Linked DNA regions of Bacillus pumilus. The protein of the gene in region 1 interacts with the protein of each later gene in a pairwise test. Links are inferred from orthologs where the notes say so. Each region holds a gene or a part of one and is shown on either strand. Other genes may lie near its edges.

Region 1 (8,197 bases):
TTCACTTCAACCACTTTAATTTTTAGACTGGCTATTTATGAAACAAAGTCAAAATATCAGCTCAATTATTTAGGTGTCTTTTGGCAATTGTTAAATCCGTTGATTCAAATCATGGCATATTGGTTTGTGTTTGGTTTAGGTCTGAGAGGAGCAGGAAGAACTGCAGAAATGGCAGATGGTTCTCACGTAAGTATACCTTTTCTAATATGGATGCTAGCGGGTTTAATTCCATGGTTTTTTATTAGTTCTACTATTACAGAAGGTGCAAACAGTGTTTTTAAGCGCATAAAGTTAGTGTCAAAAATGAATTTTCCAATTAGTGCACTTCCTTCTGTTGTCATAACATCAAATTTATTTAGTTATTTTTTGATGATGGGTATCTATGTTATCATGCTTATTTCTCATGGAATATACCCTGACATTCATTGGATTCAATATCTATATTATTTTATTTGCTTGATTACGTTTATGTTTGCTTTCAGCCTATTTAATTCAACTATTAGTGTTCTTGTCCGTGATTACCAAAACTTGCTGCAATCCTTGACAAGACTACTAATGTTTTTGCTTCCTATTTTATGGGATATTGGAGATAAGTTTACCGGGAAGTATGAATGGATTGCGACTACATTAAAGCTGAATCCTTTATATTATATTATTGAAGGGTTTAGGAAAAGCTTTCTTAGAGGAGAATGGTTCTTCAATGATATGAAATATACGCTTTATTTTTGGGCGATTACTTTACTTCTCTTAACAATCGGTTCATTACTTCATATGAAATTTAGAGATAAGTTTGTCGATTTTCTTTAAAAAGTAAGGAGATAATACGATGAAACTAAAGGTTTCGTTTCGAAATGTATCTAAGCAGTATTTTCTGTATAAAAAGCAGTCAGATAAAATAAAAGGGCTGTTTTTACCTAATAAAAGTGACAAAGGATTTTTTGCTGTTCGTAATGTGTCCTTTGACGTATATGAAGGTGAAACGATTGGTTTTGTTGGTATAAACGGTTCTGGAAAATCAACGATGTCAAACCTTCTTGCGAAAATCATTCCCCCAACAAGTGGTCAAATTGAGATGGACGGCCAACCATCATTAATTGCAATTTCAGCAGGCCTTAACAACCAATTAAGCGGTAAAGACAACATTCGATTAAAGTGCTTAATGATGGGGCTTACGAATAAGGAAATAGACGAACTTTATGATAAAATTGTAGAGTTTGCAGATATTGGGGACTTTATTGATCAGCCTGTAAAAAGTTATTCGAGCGGGATGAAATCTCGGCTCGGATTTGCAATTTCAGCACATATTGATCCGGATATTTTGATTATTGATGAAGCACTGTCTGTTGGAGATCAAACTTTTTATCAAAAATGCGTGGATCGTATAACTGAGTTTAAAGAACAGGGAAAGACGATTTTCTTTGTCAGTCATTCAATAGGCCAAATTCAAAAAATTTGTGATCGAGTTGCCTGGATGCATTACGGCGAACTTCGTATGTTTGATGATACTGAAAAAGTTGTAAAAGAATACAAAGAATTTGTTGATTGGTTTAACAAACTATCAAAGAAAAAGAAAGCAGAATACCAATTAGAAAATAAAGAAGATAGAAAAAAGATGCATAATGGAGAGCGAATCACTCGATATAAAGATGGAAGAAAACGGAGTGAGTTTTTAGGATCTGTAATTCAAACAACACTTTTAACGTTATTTACTATACTTCTTGCATTATCAATGTTTTCAGATCGTCCACTTCGAACTTTAGCAACTTTCGGTGCCATTACAATAAATAACACAGAGAACCACCAACCAAAGAGTGCTGAGACAGGTGGCATGGTTGATCTAGAAAAAGTTCATAGACAAGCCATTACCTTGAAAGACTCTACGCCTATTTATAAAGACAAAGCTTTTAAAAAAAGAGCAGAATTCACCTTGCCATTTGGTGAAAAAGTACAGGTGGTAGCTGAGAATAAAAAAGTTGTACAAATAAAAATATCTGATAAAAACTATATTATGAAAGCCAGTAACCTTCAAAGTACAGATGAGTTAAAGTCGTTATCTATTCAACCAGTTCAGTTCATTTCATATGTATCACCTGCTTCAGCGGCTTCGTATGAGTATCTACTTTCATTTCTTGGAAAAGAAGAATCAGTTCTAAAAGAAAGATTGCAAGCATTGACCTCAATTAAAAGTGATCAAGGGAATACTATCCAACGATTAGTGACTGAAAGAACTGAGTATGTAATTCAAGACGGAAAAGCGAACTCGATTGTATTTAGCGAAGTTATGCAGCTGTCGCCAACAACAATCGGATTAAACAAGCAAAACATCTTGTTGAATGACAAACAAACGAAATTTGCTGTAAAGGGAGAAAACAATCTATTTGTAGTTGATAACGAAAATCATACACTTACTATCTCAGTCATTAAATAAAAAGCTGCCAAACATGGCAGCTTTCAGACCGTAGACAAACCCCACTTTTACTTCAAGTAAAAGTGGGGTTTTCACATTTTTTGAAAAAACATCATGTGTTTTACGCTGGACATGGTACTTTCCATGTCCAGTTTGCTAGCTTTTTAAGGTTAAAGCCACTACTTCTAATTGATTTCTTCTTTCTTCTTCACGTTTCGATAACATGTTTATCCCCCACAGATTATTGTTATTACCCTTATTATACAAAAAAGCTTGTAGACTTTGTCTACAAGCTGACTACTCTTTAATAAGAGTAGTTTCCAGTATTACATGAATAGGATAAATAAAATCACACCTAGGATGATTCGGTATATTGCAAAAGGCACCAGCTTGATTTTATTGATCAATTTTAGGAAGAATCGAACAACGAAGAGAGCCACAACAAATGCACTCACAAAGCCCACGATAAAGAATGGCAGCATGTCTGTTGTTAAATATTCGGCATTTTTCACAAGTGTTAAGAAGCTTGCGCCTGCCATAATCGGCATCGCCATGATAAATGTAAAGTCAGCTGCCGCACGGTGATTCAAACCAAGAATAACCCCACCTGCGATCGTCGAACCTGAGCGAGAGAAGCCTGGCCATAACGCCAAACATTGAAACAGTCCGATATAAAGCGCCTGTCTGTACGTCATGTTATCGACAGAGCTTGTTTCTGTTTTACGTTTATTGATCCAGTCAGCGACAAGCATCAGCACTGCGCCTAAAATCAAGCCGACAGCAACTGTTCTCACGTCAAACAAGTATTTATCAATATAGTCTTCAAATAAGAATCCTAAAATGACGGCTGGAACGAGTCCTACTGCGATTTGAGCAATGGTCAGCTTATGCCCGCTGCGCTTTTGTTCTTCGGTGATATTTTTCTTTAAGCCTAACAAGTTCAAAATCCGATCCTTGAACACAATCATGACAGCTAAAATAGATCCTAACTGAATCACGACTTTAAATGTGTTTGCCGCCTCTGGCGTAATGATTTCCTTTGATTTTAACCATAGATCATCGACAATGATCATGTGACCTGTAGATGAGACAGGTGCATACTCTGTTAATCCTTCGACAATTCCTAAAACCAGTGCCACGAATAAATCCCATAGATTCATGATTTTCTTTCCTTTCAATTCTGATCTTTGAACAGGTCAACCATCTATGTCCACATAAAGACAAGCTTCCTTCATCGAAAGCTCGTCTTTATGATACTATATTTTTTTCAAAAAAAGATTATGACATTAAACCTTTTCTTCTTTATACAAATTGGATCGCATTTTGAACCAATCAAACAAGTGGGTCGTGATGACCTTCAGGACCGCATATGTCGGAATCGCAACAATGATGCCGACTACGCTAAACAATTTACCTGCTGTTAAGAGAACAAAGATAATCGTGATCGGGTGGATATGAAGGTTTTTCCCCATAACCTGAGGTGAAATAAATTTCCCTTCAATGAGCTGTACCACTGTCCAGACAATGATCAGTTTTAAAAGCATCACTGGTGATGTCACAAGTGCAATGACAATCGCTGGTGTAATCGCAATCGTAGGACCAAGGTAAGGTACCACACTTGTACATGCCGCAATGATGGCCAGCAGCAACGCATAATCAAGTCCAATAATCAGATAACCAATTAAAAGAAGCACACCAATACAGAAGCTGACAATGATCTGTCCAAGAATATAAGAGCTCAGGCGATGGTTCATTTCGTGAAGCACGATATGTGTATGTTCTCTAAACTTATTCGGAATAAATTTCAGGAAATAGTCAGGTAATTTTTTGCCATCTTTTAATAAATAGAACAGAATGAACGGAACCGTCACGATCGAGATGATGATTTCAGTGAGCGCCCCTAAGAATGTCCCCACTCCTGTAAAGGTACTTTCCAAAATTTTCGTCGCTTGACTTGACGCTTTGCTTACCAATTCAGAGACGTTAAAATTCATGTTTTTTTGCGCTTGAGTAATGAAGTTGCTTCCCGTTAGTTGTCTAATCTGATCTTCTACCGTATCAACATATTTCGGTAGGTTATGAAACAGGCTCATCATTTGCGCTTGTAAAAACGGAATAATAGACACAATCGTTACTGTAATCATGCCAATAATGACAATATATAAAAGCAAAATCGAAAAGATCCGTTTCACTCTAAACCTCTCTAACAAATTGACAATCGGGTTTAATAAATAATACACGACCCCCGTTAAAATAATCGGTAAGGCAATGGTTTTGACGAGTACAATGAGCGGTGTGAAAATAAAGGATGTTTTCATGAAAACAAGGATATTCAATCCGATTAATAGCAGGACGAGTAAAAAGAGAACAAACTTGTTATCAAGAAAAAATTTTCTAAATCGACTGCTCCACATTTGCATAGAATTCATATCGTTCCTCCAAACTCGGGCTATTTTATGAATAAATTGTACACTACCTGATCATGATTTGGTGATCATTGTTTCAGCTTTTTTTCCCATTTTGCAATGGACATCACCCATATAATCAGAATTGGCTGTCCTATCAGTCTTATCCATAGCAAAGACTGATCTGTGCTTTCTTGACCTGGAAATGGAATTCCCTCTCGCGCAGCAAATAAGTTTGCAGGGAAAATGAGGACAAGATAGACAGCAATGGTTTTTGCTGCTACGATCCTGACATTGGGCAAAAGGAGCAAGATAGCCAGTAGCCATTCTAGGCATGCCGTCGCATAGATCATTACATATGGAAATGGCCAGCCTGGCATCATACGAGCAAAGCCGCTCGGCTCTATGACATGAAAAATACCAGCTCCTATGAATAAAAGCGCAAAGACGTATGTACTTCCTATATGTAGGACGCGCTTCATGGTCGTTTCCTCCTCTCCCTTCTATCAGAGTATTACCCGAACGAAGGAAGAAACTACCCACTTTTCGTACATTTATATCCTTTATGTAAGACGCATCAGCCTATATAAAGGTTTCATCCGCTTTTCAATAAAAAGAATGTTCTTTCATACAAACGCTTTCAAAGGATGTATAATCAGAGAAAAGTAGAAGGAGGGAACGACATGATTCGATTTGCTGTCATCGGAACGAACTGGATTACAGATCGATTCTTACAGGCCGGTGAAGGAGTAGCTGATTTTACATGTACAGCCGTCTATTCACGGTCCGCTGAAAAGGGCCAAGCATTTGCCGAAAAATACGGTATCGGTACAGTTTTTACGAACTTACATGAAATGGCGGAAAGTGATGCGTTTGATGCTGTGTATATTGCGAGCCCAAATGCCCTTCATAAGGAGCAGGCTATTTTGATGATGGAACATCAAAAACATGTTTTATGCGAAAAACCATTTGCCTCACACCGAAAAGAAGTGGAAGAGATGATTGCTACAGCAAAAAAACATCAAGTGTGTTTGATGGAAGCGATGAAAACGACATTTCTGCCCAACTTCCTTCAAATCAAACAGCATCTTGATCAGCTCGGACCCATTCGGCAAGTGGTTGCTCATTACTGTAAATATTCCTCAAGATACGATGCCTATCGAAATGGTGAGATTCCAAATGCTTTTAAGCCTGAATTGTCCAATGGTTCTTTAATGGATATCGGTGTGTATCTCGTCTACCCAGTGATCTATTTATTTGGTCTGCCGAATCAAATCATCGCCAGAGGCTACAAGCTTTCTTCTGGTGTAGATGGGAGCGGCTCTGTTCTTATGCAATATGACGGGCATCAAGCACTCCTTTTTCATTCTAAAATTTCAACGTCTCATTTATCTGCTGAAATTCAAGGAGAGGATGCGACGATGGTGATTGATCAATTCCACCGTCCTTCGCATATCACGATCCATGATCGGCAAGGACATCATACCGACATCTCTCTCAAAGATGATCAGCCAGCGATGTATTATGAAATCTGTCATTTTATTGAGTGTATTCAGCAAGGAATGAGTCAGTCTCCGGTCAATACATTTGCCTTATCTGTTCAAACCATGTCTGTCATGGATGAGGCGAGAAAACAAATGGGCGTGAGGTTTCCTACCGATAGATAAAATGAATGGGGTATGAAATGATGAACAAAGGGCGAACGTGATGTGCAAGTTCGCCCTTTGTTTTTTTATTTTGAGTCCATTGATTATGTTGCCGCTAACACATCCGCAAATGCTTTCACATATGGAGGGAGATCTGGCGGACGTCTGCTCGAGATGATGTGACCATCTGTGACGACTGCTTCATCAAACCAGTCCGCTCCAGCATTTGTCATATCATCTTTAATACCAGGTGTGCTTGTCACCTTTTTGCCTTGCAAGATTCCTGCTGAAATCAGCACCCAGCCAGCATGGCAAATCTGCCCGATTGGTTTCGCCTTTTCATCAAATGAACGAACGATATTTAACACTTCTGGATAACGGCGCAGTTTATCTGGCGCCCAACCTCCTGGGACAAGCACGGCATCATATTCATCTGCTTGAATGGAATAAAAATCCTTATCAGATACAGCCGGCACACCATACTTCCCGATGTACTCATGATTTGCTTTTTCTCCTACAAGGTGCACAGTTGCCCCTTCTTCTCTTAAACGCAGAACCGGATACCATAGCTCTAAATCTTCAAAATCATCACTGACTAATGCAATGACCTTCTTATCTGATAAACGCATAACATCTCTCCTATTCTTTCGATTTCCTCTATTGTACGAGATGATTGCTTAAAAAGAAAAGCGGTTCCCCTTGAGGAGAACCACTTGATCTTATTCGTTGATCTTGAACTTTTTAATTAAATCACGTAATTCTTCCGCCATTTGGGAAAGAGTCGTAGAAGAAGAACTAATCTCTTCCATAGAAGCAAGCTGCTCTTCAGCAGATGCAGCGATATCTTGGATGCTTGCTGAACTTTCTCGTGATACATCTGCAATTTCATTCACTGCTTTTGAAATTTGCTCAGATCCTTTTGAAAGCTCGCGTACTGTTGTATTCATGTCATTAATTCTTGTAGCGATCTCCGCTGTTTGCTGATTAATTTGTGAGAAGCTTTCTTTCGTTTGATCTGTAATGGAAAGACCATTCTTCACTTCTTCATTTACTGATTTGAACATATTTTGAGATGTTTCGATTTCAGATACGATTTCTTTCACAAGCTTTTCAATCTCTTTTGCTGAATCTGATGATTGAACTGCAAGTTTTCGCACTTCCTCTGCAACAACAGAGAATCCTCTGCCTGACTCACCTGCACGTGCTGCTTCAATGGCTGCATTGAGTGCAAGTAAATTCGTTTGATCCGCAATGCCGTTAATTACGCCTAGGATGTTTGTGATGTCTTTTGATTTATGTTCTAGTCCGTTGATTACTCCTTCAGCTTCTTTCACTGAATGGTCGATCGTCTTCATCTGGCCAACGGTTTGCTCCACAAGCTGTCCGCCTGATTCGGCGACTGTTCTTGATTGAATCGATGACGCTGTGATGACATCAGATGTTTCTGCGACTTCGTTCAGTCCTTCATTCATTTGTTTTAAATGAGCCGCACTTTGCTCCACCATTTCGCTTTGATTTTCATTGCCGTTTGAGAAAGTTTCAATAGATGATGTAATATGTTCGGTTGCTTTTGTCGTTTGACCTGCGCTTGCCGTCAGTTCTTCAGATGAAGAAGCCACATTTTCTACAGATGTTTGTACTGCTTGGATGACATCTCTTAATGACTCACTCATCTCATTAAAGCTTGTGCCTAGCTGTCCAATCTCATCTTTTGACTGGACATCAATTTTTTCTGTTAA
Region 2 (3,844 bases), 1.1 Mb from region 1 along the record:
TGCCAAAAACAATCTCGATTACAGCAGATGAGATTGCAAAAGCGCTTCGCGATACAGTGGAAACCATTGTTGATGCGGTGAAAATGACACTTGAAAAAACACCGCCTGAGCTGGCAGCAGATATTATGGACCGCGGAATCGTTTTAACTGGCGGTGGTGCATTGCTTCGTAATCTTGACAAAGTGATTAGTGATGAGACGAAGATGCCAGTCATTATTGCGGAAGATCCGCTTGACTGTGTGGCGATCGGAACAGGAAAAGCACTAGAGCATATTCATTTGTTCAAAGGAAAATCAAAAGATAATCGATAATCGGGCGTAAATAAAGAGGTGTAAGACATGCCGCAGTTTTTTATGAATAAAAGATTAATGTTGCTCCTTGTCTGTGTCATCGTACTGGTGGCCATGATTGGTTTTTCAGTGAAAAGCGGCAGAGGTGCTTCATGGCCGGAAAAATTAGTGGGGGATACGACAGGCTTTTTTCAAGGTGTCTTTCATAAACCATCACAATTTATTGCCGGTATGTATGGGAACGTACAAGATTTAAAGAACACATACGATGAAAACGAACGTCTTCGAAAAAAACTTGATGGACAAACTCAATATGAGGCGAAACTTCAAGAACTAGAAGATGAGAACAAAAAGCTTCGCAAGCAGCTCGGTTATGTGAACTCTATTCGTGATTATACGCCAATTCTATCAACGGTTATCGCGAGAAACCCGTCCCTTTGGGATAGCTTTGTCATGATTGATAAAGGGAAAAAACAAGGCGTTGACAAAGATATGGCGGTCACAAATGAGAGTGGTGCGTTAATTGGGAAAATTGAAAGTGATAAGCTCAACAATTTTACTTCGACAGTAAGGTTGCTAAGCTCCACTGACCAAAATAATAGAATTTCAACGAAAATTTTTGCGAAAAAGGGCAAAGAAGAACTCAACGGAATTATTAACGGCTATGACAGTAAGAAAAAAATGCTGACAATGAATATTCTGAAATCTGATGCAGATGGAGATGTCAAAAAAGGAGATCTTGTTGAAACATCTGGAGCAGGGGGCGTATTCCCTCAAGGCTTGACGATTGGTAAGGTAAGTGAAATCGAGCCAGATCATTACGGCCTGACAAAGATCATTTATGTAGAACCAGCGGCTGAACTCAACAATTTAGACCGCGTGATTGTGGTGAATCGCAGCTCAAGTACGGCAGATGCATCTGTATTGACGAAGGAGGAAGGCTCGTGAGACGTGTCCTTCTTGCTTTCGTCATGTTGTTTATCTTCGTATTTGACAGTATTTTTGTCGATCTAGTGAAGCTCCCATTTGTTTCAGACAATCAAATTTTAGCTCCTCATTTCATCTTACTCGCACTCGTATTTATGACGGCTTTTGTGAATCAAAAATATGGTGTGATTTTCGGTTTTATCTTTGGACTTTTATATGATATTTCGTATACAGGCATACTTGGTGTTCATATGTTTGGCTTTGGAGCGCTCTGCTATTTGCTAGCGAAAGCCTTTAAAGTTTTGCAAACGAATATGTTAGTGGTCGTCTTTCTGTCGATTATTGCTGTTTCCGTAATGGAGTTTTATGTGTACGGCGTTCAAGCGACAATTCAACCCGGGATTATGCCGTTTAATACGTATGTCATCGAACGCTTTATTCCAACGATTCTTTTAAATACTGCTGCGTCTCTCATACTTGTTGTGCCGCTTAGGCTCTTTTTCATCAACATGAAACAAGAACTGATCGACGAATAAAAGCAGGAGTTTGTCCAAATACGGCGAAATGAGTATGTTGTTGAGGTGAGCATCTTGAAAACTCAAAAACAGCAATATGTGACGATAAAAGGTACTAAAAACGGATTAACATTACAGTTAAATGATGACTGTTCGTTTGATGACCTTCTTTCTGGCTTGCGAGAGGTTCTTTTACTTGAGCAATATACAGATGGAAGGGAAGGTCATAAGGTTAATGTGCATATTAAGCTTGGTTTTCGGTATTTAACAGAGGATCAGGAAATGCGTTTGACTGAAGCAGTCTCTGAAAATGAACATCTCGTCATTCACTCTATTGAAAGTGACGTCATGTCAACTGAAGAGGCGAAACGATTAAAAGCAGAGGCCGAAATTACCTCTGTAGCCAAAATTGTACGCTCAGGACAGGTACTGTATGTTGAAGGAGATCTCTTATTAATAGGAGATGTCAATCCTGGTGGAACGATTCGTGCAGGGGGAAATATTTTTGTGCTCGGCGCTTTAAAAGGCGTGGCACATGCTGGATGTAATGGAAATAAACAAGCTGTCATTGCGGCATCTCGTATGATTCCAACTCAGCTTCGCATCGCACAAGTGTTTAACCGTGCACCGGATCAAAAAGAAGATGGAAATGAAATGGAATGTGCTTATTTAGATATAGATGGCAACATGATCATTGAACGCCTGCAGCAATTGGCTCATATAAGACCTAATCTGACAAGGCTTGAGGGAGGAATGTGAAATTGGGCGAGGCTATTGTGATTACCTCAGGAAAAGGCGGCGTTGGCAAAACAACAACATCTGCAAACTTAGGCACAGCACTAGCAATTCAAGGGAAAAAAGTGTGTCTAGTTGATACCGATATTGGCCTTCGGAATTTAGATGTCGTGATGGGGCTTGAGAACCGCATTATTTACGATCTAGTCGATGTAGTAGAAGGAAGATGTAAAATCCATCAGGCGCTTGTAAAAGATAAGCGTTTCGAGGATCTTTTGTATCTTTTACCTGCTGCTCAAACAAGCGATAAAACAGCTGTAGAGCCAGAGCAGATCAAAGAATTAATTCAATCATTGAAACAAGACTTTGATTATGTCGTCATTGATTGCCCTGCTGGAATTGAGCAAGGCTTTAAAAATGCTGTATCTGGTGCAGATAAGGCAATTGTCGTGACGACGCCTGAGATCTCAGCTGTGAGAGATGCCGACCGTATCATTGGCTTGTTAGAACAAGAAGATATCGAACCACCTCGTTTGATTGTCAACCGTATTCGTACACACATGGCGAAAAGTGGCGATTCAATGGATGTGGATGAAGTTGTCCATCACTTATCGATTGATCTTCTTGGCATTGTTGCTGATGATGATGACGTGATTAAGGCTTCAAATAATGGCGAACCGATTGTCATGGATGCTAAAAACAAAGTATCGATTGCGTATCGAAATATCGCTCGCCGTGTACTAGGCGAATCTGTTCCACTTCAATCATTTGAAGATGAAAACAAAGGAATGTTTGCTAAGCTGAAAGCATTTTTTGGTGTGAGAGCTTAATCAGCATTTAGGTAAGACGAGACCGATTCGGTGAGAATCGGTCTTTTTGTTGCATATCAGATGAGGTTGCCACATAAAATGTACAAACTGTTTGTATGTAAAGGGTGATCTCATGAAAAGAGTGGACGAGTACCGAAAGAAAATCGCGCAGCGCCGCAAAACGAAGCATTCAGTTGCTCCATCTAAGAAGACGACCTTCAAGAAAAAAGAGGATATTCCTCCATGGGTCATGTTAACAGAGGAAGAAAAGCATTCAGGGTCGTCTTCCTTTGAAGCGTCGTCTCATCAACCGAAGAAATATCAGCATCCACTATTTAACCCCAATGCCTTTGTACTGAAATGTTTATTATCTGCATCCCTTGTGTTGATTGCAGCTATATCGTTTAAAGGTCAGGCAGGGCCGTTCCAGCAGCTGAAGCCGATCATTACGCAGACCTTTGAGCAGGATTTTCAATTTGCTGCTGCTAATCGCTGGTTTGAGAAAACAGTTGGAAACCCCCTTGCCTTTTTAACGGACAAAAAGGAAGACCAAAAAGATGTACAAGCG

What was found.
Region 2: the proteins of tagH (region 1) and mreD interact in binary tests that used the Bacillus subtilis proteins (3 or more experiments, as listed by UniProt). The link is inferred for Bacillus pumilus from one-to-one orthologs.

The regions. Positions count from the first base shown.
Region 1 is NZ_CP047089.1:498,850-507,046, forward strand. The notes cover bases 289-3,127. They hold tagH (teichoic acids export ABC transporter ATP-binding subunit TagH), read left to right. Parts: upstream 289-826; coding sequence 827-2,428; downstream 2,429-3,127. Other genes in these bases: GPS65_RS02390 (ABC transporter permease), read left to right, coding at 289-807; GPS65_RS02400 (undecaprenyl-diphosphate phosphatase), read right to left, coding at 2,734-3,127. Outside these bases: more of GPS65_RS02390, read left to right, coding at 1-288; more of GPS65_RS02400, read right to left, coding at 3,128-3,567; GPS65_RS02405 (AI-2E family transporter), read right to left, coding at 3,694-4,836; GPS65_RS02410 (DoxX family protein), read right to left, coding at 4,902-5,294; GPS65_RS02415 (Gfo/Idh/MocA family protein), read left to right, coding at 5,496-6,479; GPS65_RS02420 (type 1 glutamine amidotransferase domain-containing protein), read right to left, coding at 6,563-7,087; tlpB (methyl-accepting chemotaxis protein), read right to left, coding at 7,178-8,197.
Region 2 is NZ_CP047089.1:1,562,034-1,565,877, forward strand. The notes cover bases 1-2,993. They hold mreD (rod shape-determining protein MreD), read left to right. Parts: upstream 1-1,234; coding sequence 1,235-1,753; downstream 1,754-2,993. Other genes in these bases: GPS65_RS07550 (rod shape-determining protein), read left to right, coding at 1-311; mreC (rod shape-determining protein MreC), read left to right, coding at 339-1,238; minC (septum site-determining protein MinC), read left to right, coding at 1,808-2,491; minD (septum site-determining protein MinD), read left to right, coding at 2,494-2,993. In the rest of the region: more of minD, read left to right, coding at 2,994-3,297; GPS65_RS07575 (M23 family metallopeptidase), read left to right, coding at 3,410-3,844. UniProt on the Bacillus subtilis protein: Involved in formation of the rod shape of the cell. May also contribute to regulation of formation of penicillin-binding proteins.